Regions from separate parts of the Streptomyces sp. NBC_01012 genome, predicted to be linked through region 4. Evidence: riboswitches for the same ligand, from Rfam matches in the RefSeq annotation. Region 4 holds a riboswitch; each other region holds the start of a gene.
What was found. Region 4 has a riboswitch for thiamine pyrophosphate ahead of OG623_RS02850 (purine-cytosine permease family protein). Riboswitches for the same ligand answer to the same signal wherever they lie in the genome.
Positions count from the first base shown of each region.

Region 1 (4,205 bases), 3.1 Mb from region 4:
GCCATTCCGATCACTGTCGGTTCCGCCGTGGCGGCCATGGCTGTATCTCTCCCCCTGCATCAGGAAGAACGGTTGCGCCCCGCAGTCGAACAACTACGCTGCGAAGTGACGACTCTCTTGCGCTCGTTCGTGTTCTCTATCAGTATCTGAAAAATCACTCCTTGTGATCTGCTATCGCGTGCACCACGATGGCGTCAATAGGGCCATGGGGGATCATTCCTGGCCAGTTTCATCTACTGCGGGGTTGAACGATGCGCGAGTCGGTTCAAGCAGAGGTCATGATGAGCTTCCTCGTCTCCGAGGAGCTCTCCTTCCGTATTCCGGTGGAGCTCCGGTACGAGGTCAGTGATCCGTACGCGATCCGGATGACCTTCCACCTGCCGGGTGACGCCCCCGTCACCTGGGCATTCGGCCGTGAGCTACTGCTCGACGGTCTCAACAGCCCCAGCGGCGACGGCGATGTGCACATCGGCCCGACCGAGCCCGAAGGGCTGTCGGATGTACACATCCGCCTTCAGGTCGGTGCGGACCGTGCGCTCTTCAGGGCCGGCACGGCACCTCTTGTGGCATTTCTCGACCGTACGGACAAGCTGGTGCCGCTGGGGCAGGAGCACACGCTGGGTGACTTCGACGGCAATCTGGAAGAGGCGCTGGGCCGCATCCTCGCCAAGGAGCAGAACGCCGGCTGAAACAGGAAGGTCCGGCTCACGCCTTGCGGCGCCGTCCCCTCCCGGTCCGCGCGGGTGCAGGAGCTCCGGCTCCCGCGCCGAGCCCCGTGCGGTCCGCGGAGACCACCAGGGCAGCGAGCGCCGTCGTCACCGGTACCGAGGCGACCAGCCCGATCGATCCGACCAGGGTACGGACGATCTCCTCGGCGACCAGCTCGCTGTTGGCCACCGTGCCGACGCTGCTCTGCGCGATGGAGAACAGCAGCAGCAGCGGAAGAGCCGCGCCGGCGTAGGCGAGTACGAGTGTGTTGACGACCGAGGCGATGTGGTCGCGCCCGATCCGGATACCCGCCCGGTAGAGGCCGCGCGCGCCCATGGCCGGATCGGCCTGGTGCAGCTCCCAGACCGCCGACGTCTGGGTCACGGTCACATCGTCGAGCACACCGAGCGAGCCGATGATCACACCGGCGAGCAGCAGGCCGCTCATGTCGATGTCCGGGTAGAGCCCATGGATCAGACCGGTGTTGTCGTCCGTGTTCCCGGACAGGACGGCCCAGCCGATGAAGAGCGAGCCCAGCAGCCCGATCAGCACCAGCGAGATGAGTGTGCCGAGGACGGCCACGGAGGTGCGGGCCGTCAGTCCGTGGCAGGTGTAGAGGGCGATCAGCATGATGGCGCTCGCCCCGATCACCGCGACGACCAGGGGATTGGAGCCCTGGAGGATCGCCGGCAGGATGAACAGGGTCAGCACGGCGAAGGAGACGGCGAGCGCGACCAGCGCCATGAGTCCGCGCAGTCTGCCCACCACGATCACCGCGAGGGCGAAGATCCCGGCGAGCAGAGCCATCGGGAACGCGCGGTCCACGTCGGTCACCGAATACTGCAGGTCCCGGGGCGCGTCGGGAGCGTACGCCACGACCACCCCCTGGCCCTCGCGCAGTTGTCGCGGGGCGTCGGGCTGGACGACCTCGACGAACGTACGGCCCTTGTCCTTACCGCTGGTCACCTCGACCGTGGCCTTCTTGCACTTCCCGGTCTGCTCGTTGACCGCTTCCTGACCGGCCGCGGTGGACGTGTCGCCGGTCGCCGGCACCTGCGAGGCGTTGACATCCGCGCAGTTGACCGACACGACCTTCGTGACCCGCCCGTCCTGGGTCTGCCGGTCGAAGCCGACACCCGTGCGTTCATGGGCCGGCGCACCGCCGGGCCAGAAGGCCACGAGGCCGACGACGACCGCGGCGGCGAAGGGGATCAGTACAGCCGCGATGACCTTGCGAAGGTGCTTGGACACCGGCGCTGCGGGGCCGTGGCTGTGGGTGTGGCCATGCGCATGGCTCTGGGTGCTGCCTGATGCGGGGCCGTGGGGTTCGGGGGCACTCGGAGGGGACGTCACCCGGCGATCATCCCAAGAACCGGGGAGGCCCTCTGGCCAGCGCGCCAGAACGAGGGTTAGCGTGGGGACGCATTTGTACACGCGGGAGCTCGGAGCACCGGGCTGAGAGGGCGCTGACCTCCGTATATCCATACGGGACACGCTGCGCCGACCGCCGAACCTGTTACCGGGTAATGCCGGCGTAGGGAGTAGGTCTCATGACCACAGCGGACGCACGCACGCCTGCCTCGAAGCGGAACGCGCAGAACGACGAGGCCGGGAAGTCCATCGGCTGGCACAAGGGATACATCCAGGGCTCACGCCCGGATCTCCGGGTGCCGGTCCGCCAGGTGCACCTCACCAACGGCAAGGACGTGACGCTGTACGACACGTCGGGGCCGTACACCGACCCCACCACGGACACCGATGTACGCCGGGGGCTCGCCCCGCTGCGACAGCACTGGATCACCGCCCGCGGGGACACCGCGGAGTACGCGGGCCGCCCCGTGCGCCCCGAGGACGACGGGCTCAAGCACACCTCCCCGAGGGGCGGCCTGCGCAATCTCGACGCGGTCTTCCCCGGGCGCCCGCGGCAGCCGCGCCGCAGCCGGGACGGCGGTCCCGTCACCCAGCTCGCGTACGCCCGCCGGGGGGAGATCACCCCGGAGATGGAGTACGTGGCGATCCGGGAGAACGTCGAACCCGAGGTCGTGCGGGAGGAGATCGCGGCGGGCCGGGCCGTCCTGCCCGCCAACGTCAACCACCCGGAGATCGAGCCGATGATCATCGGCAAGCGCTTCCTGGTGAAGGTCAACGCCAACATCGGCAACTCCGCGGTCACCTCCTCCATCGAGGAGGAGGTGGACAAGATGACCTGGGCCACCACGTGGGGCGCCGACACGGTCATGGACCTCTCCACCGGCCGCAACATCCACACCACCCGCGAGTGGGTCCTGCGCAACTCCCCCGTGCCGATCGGCACGGTCCCCCTCTACCAGGCGCTCGAGAAGGTCGACGGCCGGGCCGAGGAGCTGACCTGGGAGATCTACAAGGACACCGTCGTCGAGCAGGCCGAACAGGGCGTCGACTACATGACGGTGCACGCCGGCGTCCGGCTGCCGTACGTCCCGCTGACGGCCCGCCGCAAGACCGGAATCGTCTCGCGCGGCGGATCCATCATGGCGGCGTGGTGCCTGGCCCACCACAAGGAGTCGTTCCTCTACGAACACTTCGAGGAGCTCTGCGAGATCCTCGCGGCGTACGACGTGACGTACTCGCTGGGTGACGGGCTGCGCCCCGGCTCCATCGCCGACGCCAACGACGAGGCGCAGTTCGCCGAGCTCCGGACGCTCGGTGAACTCAACACCGTCGCCAAGCGGTTCGGTGTGCAGACGATGATCGAGGGCCCCGGGCATGTCCCGATGCACAAGATCAAGGAGAACATCGACCTCCAGCAGGAGATCTGCGAGGAGGCCCCGTTCTACACCCTGGGCCCCCTCACCACGGACGTCGCGCCCGCGTACGACCACATCACCTCGGGCATCGGCGCGGCGATGATCGCCTGGTGGGGGACTGCGATGCTCTGCTACGTCACGCCCAAGGAGCACCTGGGGCTGCCCGACCGCGACGACGTGAAGACGGGTGTCATCACGTACAAGATCGCCGCCCATGCCGCGGACCTCGCCAAGGGGCATCCCGGGGCGCAGGAGTGGGACGACGCGCTGTCGGACGCGCGGTTCGAGTTCCGCTGGGAGGACCAGTTCAACCTGGCGCTCGACCCCGACACCGCACGGGAGTTCCATGACGAGACGCTGCCGGCCGAGCCGGCGAAGACGGCACACTTCTGCTCGATGTGCGGGCCGAAGTTCTGCTCGATGAAGATCTCCCACGACATCCGGCGGGAGCACGGCGTCGGACCCACGGTCGTCGACACCGAGTTCGACGCGGAGGCGCTCGCCGGTATGGCGGAGAAGTCCCAGGAGTTCGCGGCCAGGGGCAACCGGGTGTACCTCCCGCTGGCCGACTGACACCCTGCGGAGCAGGCGCTGTTCCGGTGGGGCGGACGAAGCCCCTCCGGAACAGCGCCTCCCGGAGGGCGCCGCCCACGGGCGTGGTCCGGTTCCCTGGGTTCCGGACGGCCGGCTGTCCGAGAGCCCGGCGCGGGG
Region 1 covers NZ_CP108688.1:3,786,470-3,790,674, reverse strand. The annotation lists gene OG623_RS17110 (IclR family transcriptional regulator) at 1-150, shown strand, start outside; gene OG623_RS17105 (SsgA family sporulation/cell division regulator) at 252-689, shown strand; gene OG623_RS17100 (YibE/F family protein) at 706-2,061, opposite strand; TPP riboswitch at 2,133-2,266, shown strand; gene thiC (phosphomethylpyrimidine synthase ThiC) at 2,259-4,067, shown strand.
Region 1: another riboswitch for thiamine pyrophosphate. It lies ahead of thiC (phosphomethylpyrimidine synthase ThiC); the one in region 4 lies ahead of OG623_RS02850 (purine-cytosine permease family protein).

Region 2 (4,205 bases), 1.4 Mb from region 4:
CGTGCCGGACGCTCCCGACGCAGGTAGAGACGCTGACGACCGCGACGACCGGAGGGGGGACGCCGCGCGCATCAGCGGCCCCCTGTTCCGTGACGAGAAGCCGCAGGAGCCCATGTCCACCCCGCCGCCGTCCACCCCGCCGCCCAAGAAGCGTGCGGGGCGTGATCTGCGCGCCGCCATAGGGGTCGGTGTCGGCCTCGGCGCTCTGGTCGTCGGCTCCCTCTTCATCGTCAAGGCCGTCTTCGTCGGTGTGATCGTGCTGGCGGTGGTGGTCGGGCTCTGGGAGCTCACCTCCCGGCTCAAGGAGCGCAAGGGCATCAACGCCCCGCTGGTGCCCCTCGCCGTCGGTGGCGCCGCGATGGTGGTCGCCGGCTATGTACGGGAGGCCGAAGGGGCCTGGGTCGCGATGGCGCTCACGGCCCTCGCGGTGCTCGTCTGGCGGATGACGGAGCCCCCGGAGGGCTACCTCAAGGACGTCACGGCGGGTGTCTTCGCCGTGTTCTACGTCCCGTTCCTGGCCACGTTCGTCGCGATGATGCTCACCGCGCACGACGGCGCCTGGCGGGTGCTGACCTTCCTCCTGCTGACCGTGGTCAGCGACACCGGCGCGTACGCCGTCGGCTGGCGCTTCGGTACGCACAAGCTGGCACCCCGCATCAGCCCCGGGAAGACCCGCGAGGGCCTGATCGGCGCGGTCACCTTCGCGATGGTCGCCGGCGCCCTGTGCATGGAGTTCCTGATCGACGACGGGAGCTGGTGGCAGGGTCTGCTGATGGGCCTCGCCGTCGCCGCCAGCGCCACGCTGGGGGACCTCGGCGAGTCCATGATCAAGCGGGACCTCGGGATCAAGGACATGGGCACGCTGCTGCCCGGCCACGGCGGCATCATGGACCGGCTCGACTCGCTCCTGCCGAGCGCCCCGGTCGTATGGCTGCTGCTCGTGCTGTTCGTCGGATCCGGCTGATCACGCCCTGAGGGGCCTGCCCGCTCGGCCGGTCCTCGGGGCGGGTCCTCGGGGCCGGTCGGACTTACTCGTACGTCTGCGACACTGGAAGAACCATGCCTAAGCCCGGAGAACTCCAGTTTGTCGCGCCCCGTGGAGCCAAGCGGCCGCCGCGGCACCTCGCCGACCTCACACCCGACGAGCGCAAGGAAGCAGTCGCCGCGACCGGCGAGAAGCCCTTCCGTGCCAAGCAGCTGTCACAGCACTACTTCACGCGGTACGCCCACGACCCGGCGGAGTGGACCAACATTCCGGCGGCGTCGCGGGACAAGCTCGCCGAGGCGATGTTCCCCGACCTGATGTCGGTGATGCGCCACATCAGCTGCGACGACGACACCACCCGTAAGACGCTGTGGAAGCTGCACGACGGCACGCTCGTCGAGTCCGTCCTCATGCGGTATCCGGACCGGGTGACCATGTGCATCTCGTCCCAGGCGGGCTGCGGGATGAACTGCCCGTTCTGCGCGACCGGGCAGGCGGGACTCGACCGCAACCTGTCGACGGCCGAGATCGTGCACCAGATCGTGGACGGCATGCGCGCCCTGCGCGACGGCGAGGTACCCGGCGGCCCCGCGCGGCTGTCCAACATCGTCTTCATGGGCATGGGCGAGCCGCTGGCCAACTACAAGCGCGTGGTTGGGGCCATCCGCCGGCTGACGGACCCCGAGCCGGACGGCCTGGGGCTCTCGCAGCGCGGGATCACCGTGTCCACGGTGGGCCTGGTCCCGGCGATGCTGCGCTTCGCCGACGAGGGCTTCAAGTGCCGTCTCGCGGTCTCCCTGCACGCCCCGGACGACGAGCTGCGCGACACCCTGGTGCCCGTGAACACCCGCTGGAAGGTCCGCGAGGTCCTGGACGCCGCGTGGGAGTACTCGGAGAAGTCCGGCCGCCGTATCTCCATCGAGTACGCGCTGATCCGCGACATCAACGACCAGGCCTGGCGCGGCGACCGGCTCGGCCGGCTGCTCAAGGGCAAGCGGGTGCACGTCAACCTCATCCCGCTGAACCCGACCCCGGGCTCCAAGTGGACCGCGTCACGGCCCGAGGACGAGAAGGCGTTCGTGGAGGCCATCGCCGCCCATGGTGTGCCGGTCACCGTCCGCGACACCCGCGGCCAGGAGATCGACGGGGCCTGCGGGCAGCTGGCGGCGGCCGAGCGCTGAGGCGGTCCGGGCGTACGTGATCCGGCCGGTCCGGCGTGATCCGGCCGGTGTAGCCTGGCCCGGAAATCAACTTCATATTCCGACAGGGGAGCGCCACAGCGCTGAGAGTGCGGCACCGAGTACAGGTCGGCCGCAGACCCTCTGAACCTCGCCCGGGTCATTCCGGGTAGGAAGTTCGGACCTTACTCAAGCTGTTGCGCCCTGCCCGCTCACCGAGCGGGCGGGGCCGCGTCTCTTCCTGGTCACCTCCAGGAGGAAAACACCATGAACACCACGACGAAGTACGCGGCGACGGCGCTCGCCGCCGCCCTCGGCGTCAGCACACTAGCGGGCTGCGGCGGCTCCGACGGCAAGGCCTCCGGCGACACGGGGGCCGGCTCCAGGACCGTCACGCTCGTCAGCCATGACTCGTTCAACGCCTCGGACGCCGTCCTGAAGGCGTTCACGAAGGAGACCGGTTACACGGTCAAGGTGCTCAAGAGCGGGGACGCCGGTGCGGCGCTCAACCAGGAGATCCTGACCAAGGGCTCCCCGCGCGGCGATGTGTTCTTCGGCGCCGACAACACCCTGCTCTCCCGCGCCCTGGACAACGACCTCTTCACGCCGTACGAGGCGAAGGGCCTCGACCGGGTCGACACCGGCACCCAGCTCGACGCGGACAAGCACCGCGTCACGCCCGTCGACACCGGCGACATCTGCGTCAACTACGACAAGAAGTACTTCGACGACAAGAAGCTCGACCCGCCGAAGACCTTCGGCGACCTGCTGAAGCCCGCGTACAAGAACCTGCTGGTCACCGAGAACGCCGCGACGTCGTCGCCCGGACTCGCCTTCCTCCTCGGCACGGTCGCCACCCAGGGTGAGAGCGGCTACCAGGACTACTGGAAGAAGCTGAAGAGCAACGGCGTCAAGGTCGTCGACGGCTGGGAGCAGGCCTACAACGAGGAGTTCTCCGGCTCCGCAGGCGGCAAGAAGGCCAAGGCCGACCGGCCGCTCGTCGTCTCGTACGCCTCCAGCCCGCCCGTCGAGGTGGAGTACGCCGATCCGAAGCCGACCGAGGCCCCGACCGGCGTCGCCACCGGCACCTGCTTCCGCCAGATCGAGTTCGCCGGTCTGCTGGACGGCGCGAAGAACGAGGCGGGCGGAAAGGCGCTGCTGGACTTCCTGATCAGCAAGCGTTTCCAGGAGGACATGCCGCTGAACATGTTCGTGAACCCGGTGGTGAAGGACGCGAAGCTGCCGAAGCTCTTCACGGAGTTCGGAGCGACCGTCGACAAGCCGGCGACCGTGTCCCCCGAGAAGATCGCCAAGAACCGTGAGCAGTGGGTCCAGTCATGGTCCTCGCTCGTCGTGAAGTAGCCGCGCGGCCCGCTCGCCGGGGAAACGCGGGGCGCGGGAACGCACGCGGGAACGCGGTGCGGCTCGGCCTCATGGCCGTGCCCGTCGCGTTCTTCGGCCTGTTCTTCGCCTACCCGGTCGTCTCGATCGTCGGCCGGGGGCTGAAGTCCGGAGGCGACTGGCAGTTCGGCCGGATCGGCGCGGTGCTGGGCCGGTCCGACATCCTCGACGTCCTCTGGTTCACCACCTGGCAGGCCCTCGCGTCGACCGTGCTCACCCTGCTGATCGCACTGCCGGGCGCCTATGTGTTCGCCCGCTTCGAGTTCCCCGGCAAACAGCTCCTGCGGGCCGTCGTGACCGTGCCGTTCGTCCTGCCGACCGTCGTCGTGGGTACGGCGTTCCTGGCGCTGCTGGGACGCGGCGGGTTCCTCGACGAGCTCTGGGGCGTCAGGCTCGACACGACCGTGTGGGCCATCCTGCTCGCCCATGTGTTCTTCAACTACGCGGTCGTCGTACGGACCGTCGGCGGCCTGTGGTCCCAGCTCGACCCCCGCCAGGAGGAGGCCGCCCGGGTGCTCGGGGCCGGCCGCATCGCCGCCTGGCGGCGAGTGACGCTGCCCGCGCTGGCGCCCGCCGTCGCCGCGGCGGCTCTGATGGTGTTCCTCTTCACCTTCACCTCCTTCGGTGTCGTCCAGATCCTC
Region 2 covers NZ_CP108688.1:2,003,395-2,007,599, reverse strand. The annotation lists gene OG623_RS08625 (phosphatidate cytidylyltransferase) at 1-964, shown strand, start outside; gene rlmN (23S rRNA (adenine(2503)-C(2))-methyltransferase RlmN) at 1,060-2,166, shown strand; TPP riboswitch at 2,241-2,357, shown strand; gene OG623_RS08615 (thiamine ABC transporter substrate binding subunit) at 2,431-3,525, shown strand; gene OG623_RS08610 (ABC transporter permease) at 3,597-4,205, shown strand, end outside.
Region 2: another riboswitch for thiamine pyrophosphate. It lies ahead of OG623_RS08615 (thiamine ABC transporter substrate binding subunit); the one in region 4 lies ahead of OG623_RS02850 (purine-cytosine permease family protein).

Region 3 (4,205 bases), 5.3 Mb from region 4:
GAGACCCTTGACCACCCTGGTGCCGTCGATGAAGGCGGCAGGCACCTGGAGCGTCCGGTTCTCACCACGTCGCACGGCGATCAGCTGGCCTTCCTTGACCAGCTGCCGTACGCGCGTCACCTCGACATCGAGCATTTCCGCGATGTCGGGAAGGTGGAGCCAGGCGGGGACGAGAGCATCGATCTTTGCGTCAATCTCGGTCACAAGGACAAGCGTGCCATCCCGGACCGACAGTCGGTAGCCGGGCAGGGCGTACGAGGCGGGTGGTCGGTGCCCTCAGGCGTTCCGCACCGTGGATTTCAGCGGTACGGAGGAGTCCGCGGCCCGCGCCGGATCGATGCGCGCCCCCGCTTCGACGAGCTTGCGCCCCTGTGTCAGGTCACGGGGCCTGCTGACGGCCAGTACGGCGACCAGCACCCCCTGCCGCAGCCAGAGCACCGTCCAGGACGCCTCGGCCGGGTCGCCCCGCCACAGCAGCGTGTCGGCTCCGGCGTGATGGCCGGCGTACTGCACGAAGCGGCCGAACTGCTCGGACCAGAAGTAGGGCACCGGGTCGTACGTGCCCGCCTCACCGCTCGCGAGGGCGGCGGCGACCGTCCTGGGCCCCTGAAGGGCGTTGTCCCAGTGATGGACCAGCAGCCGCTCGCCGTAGCGGGCGGAAGGGAAGGAGGCGCAGTCGCCCACCGCGTGGACATCGGGCAGCGAGGCGCGCAGCGAGCTGTCCGCGACGACCGAGCCGTCCGGGCCGAGCTCGATGCCCGAGCCCGCGAGCCACCCGGTGGCGGGCCGGGCGCCGATGCCGACGACCACCGCCCCCGCGGGGATCACCCGGCCGTCCGACAGATGGACGGCGCCCTGTCCGACGCGGGCGACCCGGGCGCCGGTGAGGAGATCGGCTCCGCTCTCGGCGTACCAGCGGGTCATCGGCGCGGCGACCTCGGCGGGCAGCGTGCCCGCCAGGGGACGGTCCGCGGCCTCCACGACGGTGACCACGCAGCCGGCGGCGCGGGCCGCCGTGGCGAACTCGGCGCCGATCCAGCCCGCTCCGACGACGACCACGTCGTGCTGTTGGTCGAGGATGGGCCGCAGCCGCGCGGCGTCGTCGAGGGTGCGCAGCAGATGGACACCGGGCACGCCGTCGGAACCGGGCAGTGCGACGGGTTCCGCGCCGGTGGCGATGACCAGCGCGTCGTAGGGGACGGGGCCTTCCAGGGTGTCCACCTCGTGCGCGCCGGCGCGCAGGCCGGTCACATGGAGCCCCAGGCGCAGGGTGATGTCCAGGGCCTCGAAGTCGATGTCGAAGGCGGAGTGCTCCGCCTCGCCGAGCAGGATCGCCTTGGAGAGCGGCGGCCTGTCGTACGGCTGGTGCGGTTCCGCGCCGATCACGGTGACCCGGCCCGTGAAGCCCTGTTCGCGCAGGGCCACGGCCGTCTGCACACCGGCCATGCCGGCGCCCACGATCACGACGGCGCGCGCCGGCTGTCCCGGTGCCGGTTCCGGTGTCTGCTCGCTCACCCGTCCACCCTAATGACCTGAAGGGGCGCCGGTTCCCGGGCCCGTGTCCGGCTGTCGGGGGCGGGGTCTAGGCTGGCCACCGTAAGAGACTCGCGGGAGCCCGGACGTACCGGGCTGAGAGGGAGGCTGACCGGCCTCCGACCGTACGAACCTGATCCGGGTCATGCCGGCGAAGGGAGGGGCTGGACGCCCATGCGTATCTCCACGAGCAGCTCCGACGTCCTGGTCGTCGGGGGCGGCATCATCGGTCTGGTGACCGCCTGGCGGTCCGCCCAGCAGGGTCTGAGCACCACGCTGGCCGATCCGGGACCGGGCGGCGGCGCGGCCCGGGTCGCGGCCGGGATGCTCGCGGCCGTCACCGAACTCCACTACGGCGAGCAGACGCTGCTCGGCCTCAACGTGGCCTCCGCGGCGCGCTATCCGGCGTTCGTCGCCGAGCTGGAGGAGGCGAGCGGGCAGGAGACCGGCTTCCGTGCCTGCGGCACCCTGTCCGTCGCGCTGGACTCCGACGACCGGGCGCATCTGCGGGAGCTGCACGCGCTGCAGCAGCGATCCGGGCTGGAGTCCGAGTGGCTGAGCGGCCGTGAGTGCCGCCGGCTGGAGCCGATGCTCGCCCCCGGCGTTCGCGGCGGGCTGCGGGTCGACGGCGACCACCAGGTGGACCCCAGGCGGCTGGCTTCGGCCCTGCTGACCGCGTGCGAGCGGGCGGGGGTGGACTTCCGCCGCGCCTGGGTCCAGCGGCTCTCCGTCACGGACGGCAGGGCGACGGGCGTCGTCCTTGCGGACGGTACGCGGCTCGCCGCAGGCCAGGTGGTGCTCGCGGGCGGCAGCCTCAGCGGCCGGCTGGAAGGGCTGCCCGAGTCGGTCGTGCCGCCCGTACGCCCGGTCAAGGGGCAGGTGCTGCGGCTGACCGTGCCGCCCGCGTACGCCCCCTTCCTGAGCAGGACCGTGCGGGCCGTCGTACGCGGCAGCCATGTCTATCTGGTCCCGCGTGCCAACGGCGAGCTGGTGGTCGGTGCGACCACCGAGGAGCTGGGCTGGGACACCACGGTCACCGCCGGCGGGGTGTACGAGCTGCTGCGGGACGCCCATGAGCTGGTGCCCGGCATCACCGAGCTCCCGCTGACCGAGACCCGGGCCGGTCTGCGCCCCGCATCGCCCGACAACGCGCCGCTGCTGGGCCCCACCGCGCTGCCCGGTCTGCACCTCGCCACCGGGCACCACCGCAACGGGGTGCTGCTGACCCCCGTCACGGGCGAGGTGATGGCCGAGGTGCTGACCACGAGCGAGCTGCCCGAGCTCGGCCGCCCCTTCTCGCCGCGCCGCTTCGCCGCGGACGCCAGGCCACGTTCCCCCGAAGACACCGCCCACGCGTCGCAGGAGCAGCCCGTATGACACAGCCCGTGCCCGCCACCGGTCCCGCATCCGTGTCCGCCTCCACATCCGCATCCGTGTCCGTGTCCGTCAACGGGGAAGACCGCGCCGTCCCCGTGGGCACCGCGCTGGACACCCTGGTCGGGGCGCTGACCACCGCGCCCTCCGGGGTCGCCGCCGCGGTCAACGAGGCCGTCGTCCCGCGTGGACAGTGGTCCGCCACCACGCTCGCCGACGGCGACCGCGTCGAGGTCCTCACCGCGGTCCAGGGAGGCTGACCATGTCCGACGATCTCTTCACCCTGGGGCCCACCGCGTTCTCGTCCCGGCTGATCATGGGAACGGGCGGGGCGCCCAGCCTCGATGTGCTGGAGCGCTCCCTGATCGCCTCGGGCACCGAGCTGACCACCGTGGCGATGCGCCGGCTCGACCCGACCGTGCAGGGCTCCGTGCTCTCCGTCCTGGAACGCCTCTCCATCCAGGTCCTGCCGAACACGGCGGGCTGCTTCACGGCGGGCGAGGCCGTGCTCACCGCCCGGCTGGCCAGGGAGGCGCTGGGCACCGACTGGATCAAGCTGGAGGTCGTGGCCGACGAGCGGACCCTGCTGCCCGACCCCGTCGAGCTGCTGGACGCCGCCGAGATCCTGGTCGACGACGGCTTCACGGTCCTGCCGTACACCAATGACGACCCGGTCCTGGCCCGCAAGCTCGAGGACGTGGGGTGCGCGGCGATCATGCCGCTGGGCTCCCCCATCGGCTCCGGGCTCGGCATCCGCAATCCGCACAACTTCCAGCTGATCGTCGAGCAGGCCGGGGTCCCGGTGATCCTGGACGCCGGCGCGGGCACCGCATCGGACGCGGCGCTGGCGATGGAGCTGGGCTGTGCCGCCGTGATGCTCGCGTCGGCGGTGACCCGGGCGCAGGAGCCCGAGCTGATGGCGGCGGCGATGCGGCACGCGGTGGACGGCGGGCGCCTGGCGTACCGGGCGGGACGCATCCCGCGCCGTCATTTCGCCGAGGCGTCCTCACCCGTGGCGGGCCGCGCGGTGCTGGATCCGGAGCGCCCGGCGTTCTGAGGTCCGGGCAGCCGCGGCTCCCTCCCGTCACAACATGCACATGTCCCTGTCACGGCTCGGCACCGGAACGGTCCCCGGAACACCTGGCCCATCCCGTCGTGTCCGTGGCAGCTCGTAGACTCGCACCGTGGACACGACCCTCCAGGACCCCCTCGTCGGGCAGCTGCTCGACGGCCGCTACCGGATCGACGCACGCATCGCCGTCGGTGGCATGGCCACGGTCTACCGGGCCATGGACACC
Region 3 covers NZ_CP108688.1:5,910,898-5,915,102, reverse strand. The annotation lists gene OG623_RS26610 (Rv2175c family DNA-binding protein) at 1-204, opposite strand, end outside; gene OG623_RS26605 (NAD(P)/FAD-dependent oxidoreductase) at 277-1,515, opposite strand; TPP riboswitch at 1,598-1,710, shown strand; gene thiO (glycine oxidase ThiO) at 1,708-2,910, shown strand; gene thiS (sulfur carrier protein ThiS) at 2,907-3,167, shown strand; gene OG623_RS26590 (thiazole synthase) at 3,170-3,964, shown strand; gene pknB (Stk1 family PASTA domain-containing Ser/Thr kinase) at 4,092-4,205, shown strand, end outside.
Region 3: another riboswitch for thiamine pyrophosphate. It lies ahead of thiO (glycine oxidase ThiO); the one in region 4 lies ahead of OG623_RS02850 (purine-cytosine permease family protein).

Region 4 (4,205 bases):
TGCGTACTCATCCCGGTCGGGGTGGCGTGCACCAGCCCGTCACAGCGGGCCAGTTCCCCGGCGAGGTCCGACGGGCCGCCGGCAACCACCCGTTTCGCGGGGAAGCCGGCCTTCAGCGAGGCTGCGAGCGACCGGGCCCGCGGCTCGTCGGTATCGATCAGGGTCAGGCGTCGGCACCCGAGGGCGAGCATGGCGTGGCCGACGGCCGCCCCGGCGCCACCCGCTCCCAGCTGGACCACGTGCGAGGTGGACGCACCGGGCAGTCCGCGGGAGAACGCGGCGCCGAAGCCGGTGACGTCGGTGTTGTGCCCGATGGCCCGCCCGTGCCGGAAGACGATGGTGTTCACGGCGCCGAGCGACTCCGCCTGCGGATCGAGGGCGTCCAGGTACGGGATGACCGTCTGCTTGCAGGGGTGGGTGATGTTGAGCCCGTCGTACCCGAGGTCGCGGGCCGCGTGCACGAGGTCGCCCACCCTTTCGGGGCCGGTACCAAGGGCATCCAGGTCCAGGAGCCTGTACAGGTACCGCAGTCCCTGCCGGTCCGCCTCACGTTCGTGCAGAGCGGGGCTGAGCGACGTGGTGATGCCCGCGCCGATCAGCCCGACCAGATACGCACCTGCGGTCACCTGCACCTCCGTAATGTACGAACTAGTACGTTACTTATAGCAAGAGCGGGCCGAGTCGAGAAGCCCTCGCGCCGAAAGATCCAGGCACGGCCCGCTCCTACAATCACGGGACACTCACCACGCACCGGAGGAGCAGGACATGTCCAGCGCCCAGGAGTCAGCGCCGCCCGCGGAGCGTCAGCGCGACGCGGCCCGCACCAGGGCGGAGATCCTCGCGGTGGCGACCAGGGAGTTCGCCCGGGACGGCTACGCGGGCGCACGGGTGGACAAGATCGCCGCCCTCACGCGCACGACGAAGCGGATGATCTACTACTACTTCGGCGGCAAGGAACAGCTCTTCACCGCGGTGCTGGAAGCGGCCTACTCGGAGATCCGTCAGCTGGAGGGCGAGCTGGACGTCGAGCACCTGGATCCCGTCGCCGCCACCCGCCGACTGGTCGAGCTGACATTCGACCACCACGAGGCGCACCCCGACTTCATCCGGCTCGTCAGCATCGAGAACATCCACGAAGCGGAACACATAATCGGCTCCGAGAAGTTGAGCCGACTCGGCTCCCCCGCGGCCGGGGTGCTGCAGAGCATCCTGAAGTCCGGTCGGGAAGCGGGGCTGTTCCACGCGGATGTCGACGCCATCGACGTACACGCGGTGATCAGCTCGTTCTGCTTCTTCCGCGTATCGAACCGGCACACGTTCGGCGCGCTGTTCGGCCGCGACCTGGTGGCCCCTGACAGCCGGGACCACTACCGGAACATGCTCGCAGACATGATCATCGCTTACCTCACCGCCCCGTCCACACCCCGCGGCCCCGTGACCGTCACCCCATGACCGTCACCCCTTGCCCTTGACCCGGGACCTCTGAAGCTGCACCGGGCCACGGCGGCTTCCGGTGCGCGCTCATCGTCCCGCCCGCCCCCCTCATCGCGCTCCACGCGCACCCGGCTATTCTGGCCGCCGCACCGGACACGGGGTGCCCCGCACAGGGGCTGAGAACACACCCGTCGAACCTGAACCAGTTAGCACTGGCGGAGGGATGTCTTCATGTCATTGCCGTACACCCAGGACGAGCGCGCGGCCACGGAGCCGCAGCACCCTTTCGACGGGCGCATGCCCACCGCCCCAGGTGATCTGCGTATCGAGGCGCACGGGATAGCCCCGGTTCCCGAGGACCGTCGCTACGGCGGGCCCGGACGGCTGTTCACCGTGTGGTTCGCCCCCAACCTGACGATGACCGGCGTCTTCACCGGCACCGTCGGTATCGCACTGGGCCTGGACTTCACCACGGCGCTCATTGCCGTCGTGCTCGGCACCCTCGTGGGCGCCGTGCCCACCGCGTATCTGGGTACCTGGGGAAGCCAGACCGGCTCCGGGCAACTTCCGCTGTCACGGCTGGCGTTCGGCCGTGGTGTGGTGCTGCCGGGCACACTCCAGTGGCTGTCGTCGATCGCCTGGGACGCGCTGATCGGCCTGTTCGGCGGGGACGCGCTGGCCCAGCTGTGCGGCTGGCCGTTCTGGCTCGGGGTGCTGGTCATGATGGCCGCCCAGGGTGCCCTCGGCGTCCTGGGGTACGAGGTGATCCACCGGCTCCAGACCGTCATGACCTTCGCCCTCGCGGCCGCCTTCGCGGTCCTGTCCACGAAGCTGCTGGACGGTGTCCGTCCCGTCGCCACCGGCACCGTGCACGGCGCGGACCGGGCGGGGGCGTTCGTCCTGACGTGCACCATCGCCCTGAGCCTGGCGCTGTCCTGGGCCCCGTACGCCAGCGACTTCAGCCGCTATCTGCCGCGCACCGCGTCCCGGCCGCGCATGTTCTGGTGCACGCTGCTCGGGGTCAGCACCTCCTTCGTGGCCGTCCAGGCCCTCGGTCTGTGGGGCGCGTCCGTCTTCACCGACCAGACGGCGCGCGGCATCGACACCCTGCTGGGCGGGGGCGCGCTCGGAGCGTTCGGGCTGCTCGCCGTGGCGCTGGCCGCGCTGTGCAGCAATGCCATGAACGACTACAGCGGATCGCTGGCGCTGCAGACCATGGGCGTCCGCCTGCCTCGCCCCGTCGCCGCGGCACTCGCCGCAGCGCTCGGCTTCCCGCTCGTGCTGTGGATGCACGCGGCCGACACCACGACACGCTTCCAGAACGTGCTTCTTCTCGTCGGCTACTGGATCCCCGGGTTCGTGGCGATCGTCGCCGTGGACTGGCTCGTCCGGGCGAGGGACCGCGGCCACTCCCCCATCGACCTGGCCGCCGAGAGCATCCACCGACAGCCGTGGTGGCCGGCGCTCACCGCCTTCGCCGTAGCCTTCGCGGCGGCGGTGCCGTTCATGAGCACCAGCCTGTACGTGGGCCCGGTCGCCGAGGCGCTGCACGGGGCGGACGTCGCCTACGGGGTGGCGTTCCTCGTGGCTCTGACGGTGTACACCCCGCTGCGACTGCGCCACCGTGGCTGACGGCCGGAAGGTGATCGCCGCAGCTGCCGTCAGGTCGACGACGTTCTTGCGGCTGGGTCGCCGCGAGCGCGGCCACGCGTACACCTTCGGCTCGACTTCCACCTTCGTGAAGAACGGCATCGGCTCCAACACATGGGTCAACTGCTCCTGGCCGGGCCGCCACCCGGCCAGGAGCGGTCCCTCAGACCTTCTCGGACTTCCGCAGCGCCTGCCACGTCGTCCGCCCCACGATCCCGTTCGCATCCAGTCCCGCCCGCTTCTGGAAGGTGACGACGGCCCCGTGGGTCAGGGGGCCGAAGTCGCCGTCCACCTCGCCGACTTCGGTGATGTCGTGCAGGTACCTCAGCAGGCACTGGAGCTCGCGTACCTGGCTGCCGCCGTCGCCCTTCCTGACGGTGAAGTCCCACGTGCCGCTCCAGCCCGCCGTGTAGCCGCGGCCGTGGGTGTCGTCCTCGTACACGGCGGGCTTCTCACACGTGGGTGGAACCGCGGACGCCGGGGGCGAGTCCCGCAGGGTGTACGTCATCGTCGTCGCCGTGCCCAGCGCGACCACCACCAGCGCCGCGCCCAGGGCCGGCCGAACCCACCGCCGGGGGCGCAGTCGCGGCAGCCGGGCCGAACGGGCGGCACCGGCCGCCTGTTCCACCTGTCGCAGCAGGGCCTCGGTGCCGATGCGTTCGGCGTGGGTGCGGGCGAGGCAGTCGGTGATGATATGCCGCCAGCCGTCCGGGAGTTCGGGGGACAGTCGCAGTTCCTCGGTGCCGCGCGCGTAGCGCGTGGCCGCGTCACAGCGAGCCTCCGTCGTGCTTCCGGGCAGCGGAAAGGTACCGGTCAGGACGGTGTGGGCGAGGACACCGAAGGCCCAGACGTCGGCGGAGGGCCGGATCTGCGTGCCCCGCTCGTCGACCTCCGGCCAGAGGAGCTCGGGCGGTGTGTAGTCCGGGGTCGCGAAGGCGGGCGCGTAGGCGTGGGTGCCCTCCAGCTCGGCGGCCATGTTGAAGTCGGCGAGCCGCACCGAACCGCCCTTGAGCAACAGCACGTTGGCGGGTTTGAGGTCCCCGTGCACCCAGCCCGCATGGTGCAGCTGGTGCAGGCCCTCGCAGATCTGGGCGAGCAGCCCGGGACCCGCCTTCGGCTTC
Region 4 covers NZ_CP108688.1:645,617-649,821, forward strand. The annotation lists gene OG623_RS02840 (shikimate dehydrogenase) at 1-626, opposite strand, end outside; gene OG623_RS02845 (TetR family transcriptional regulator) at 766-1,452, shown strand; TPP riboswitch at 1,581-1,675, shown strand; gene OG623_RS02850 (purine-cytosine permease family protein) at 1,666-3,066, shown strand; gene OG623_RS02855 (protein kinase domain-containing protein) at 3,248-4,205, opposite strand, start outside.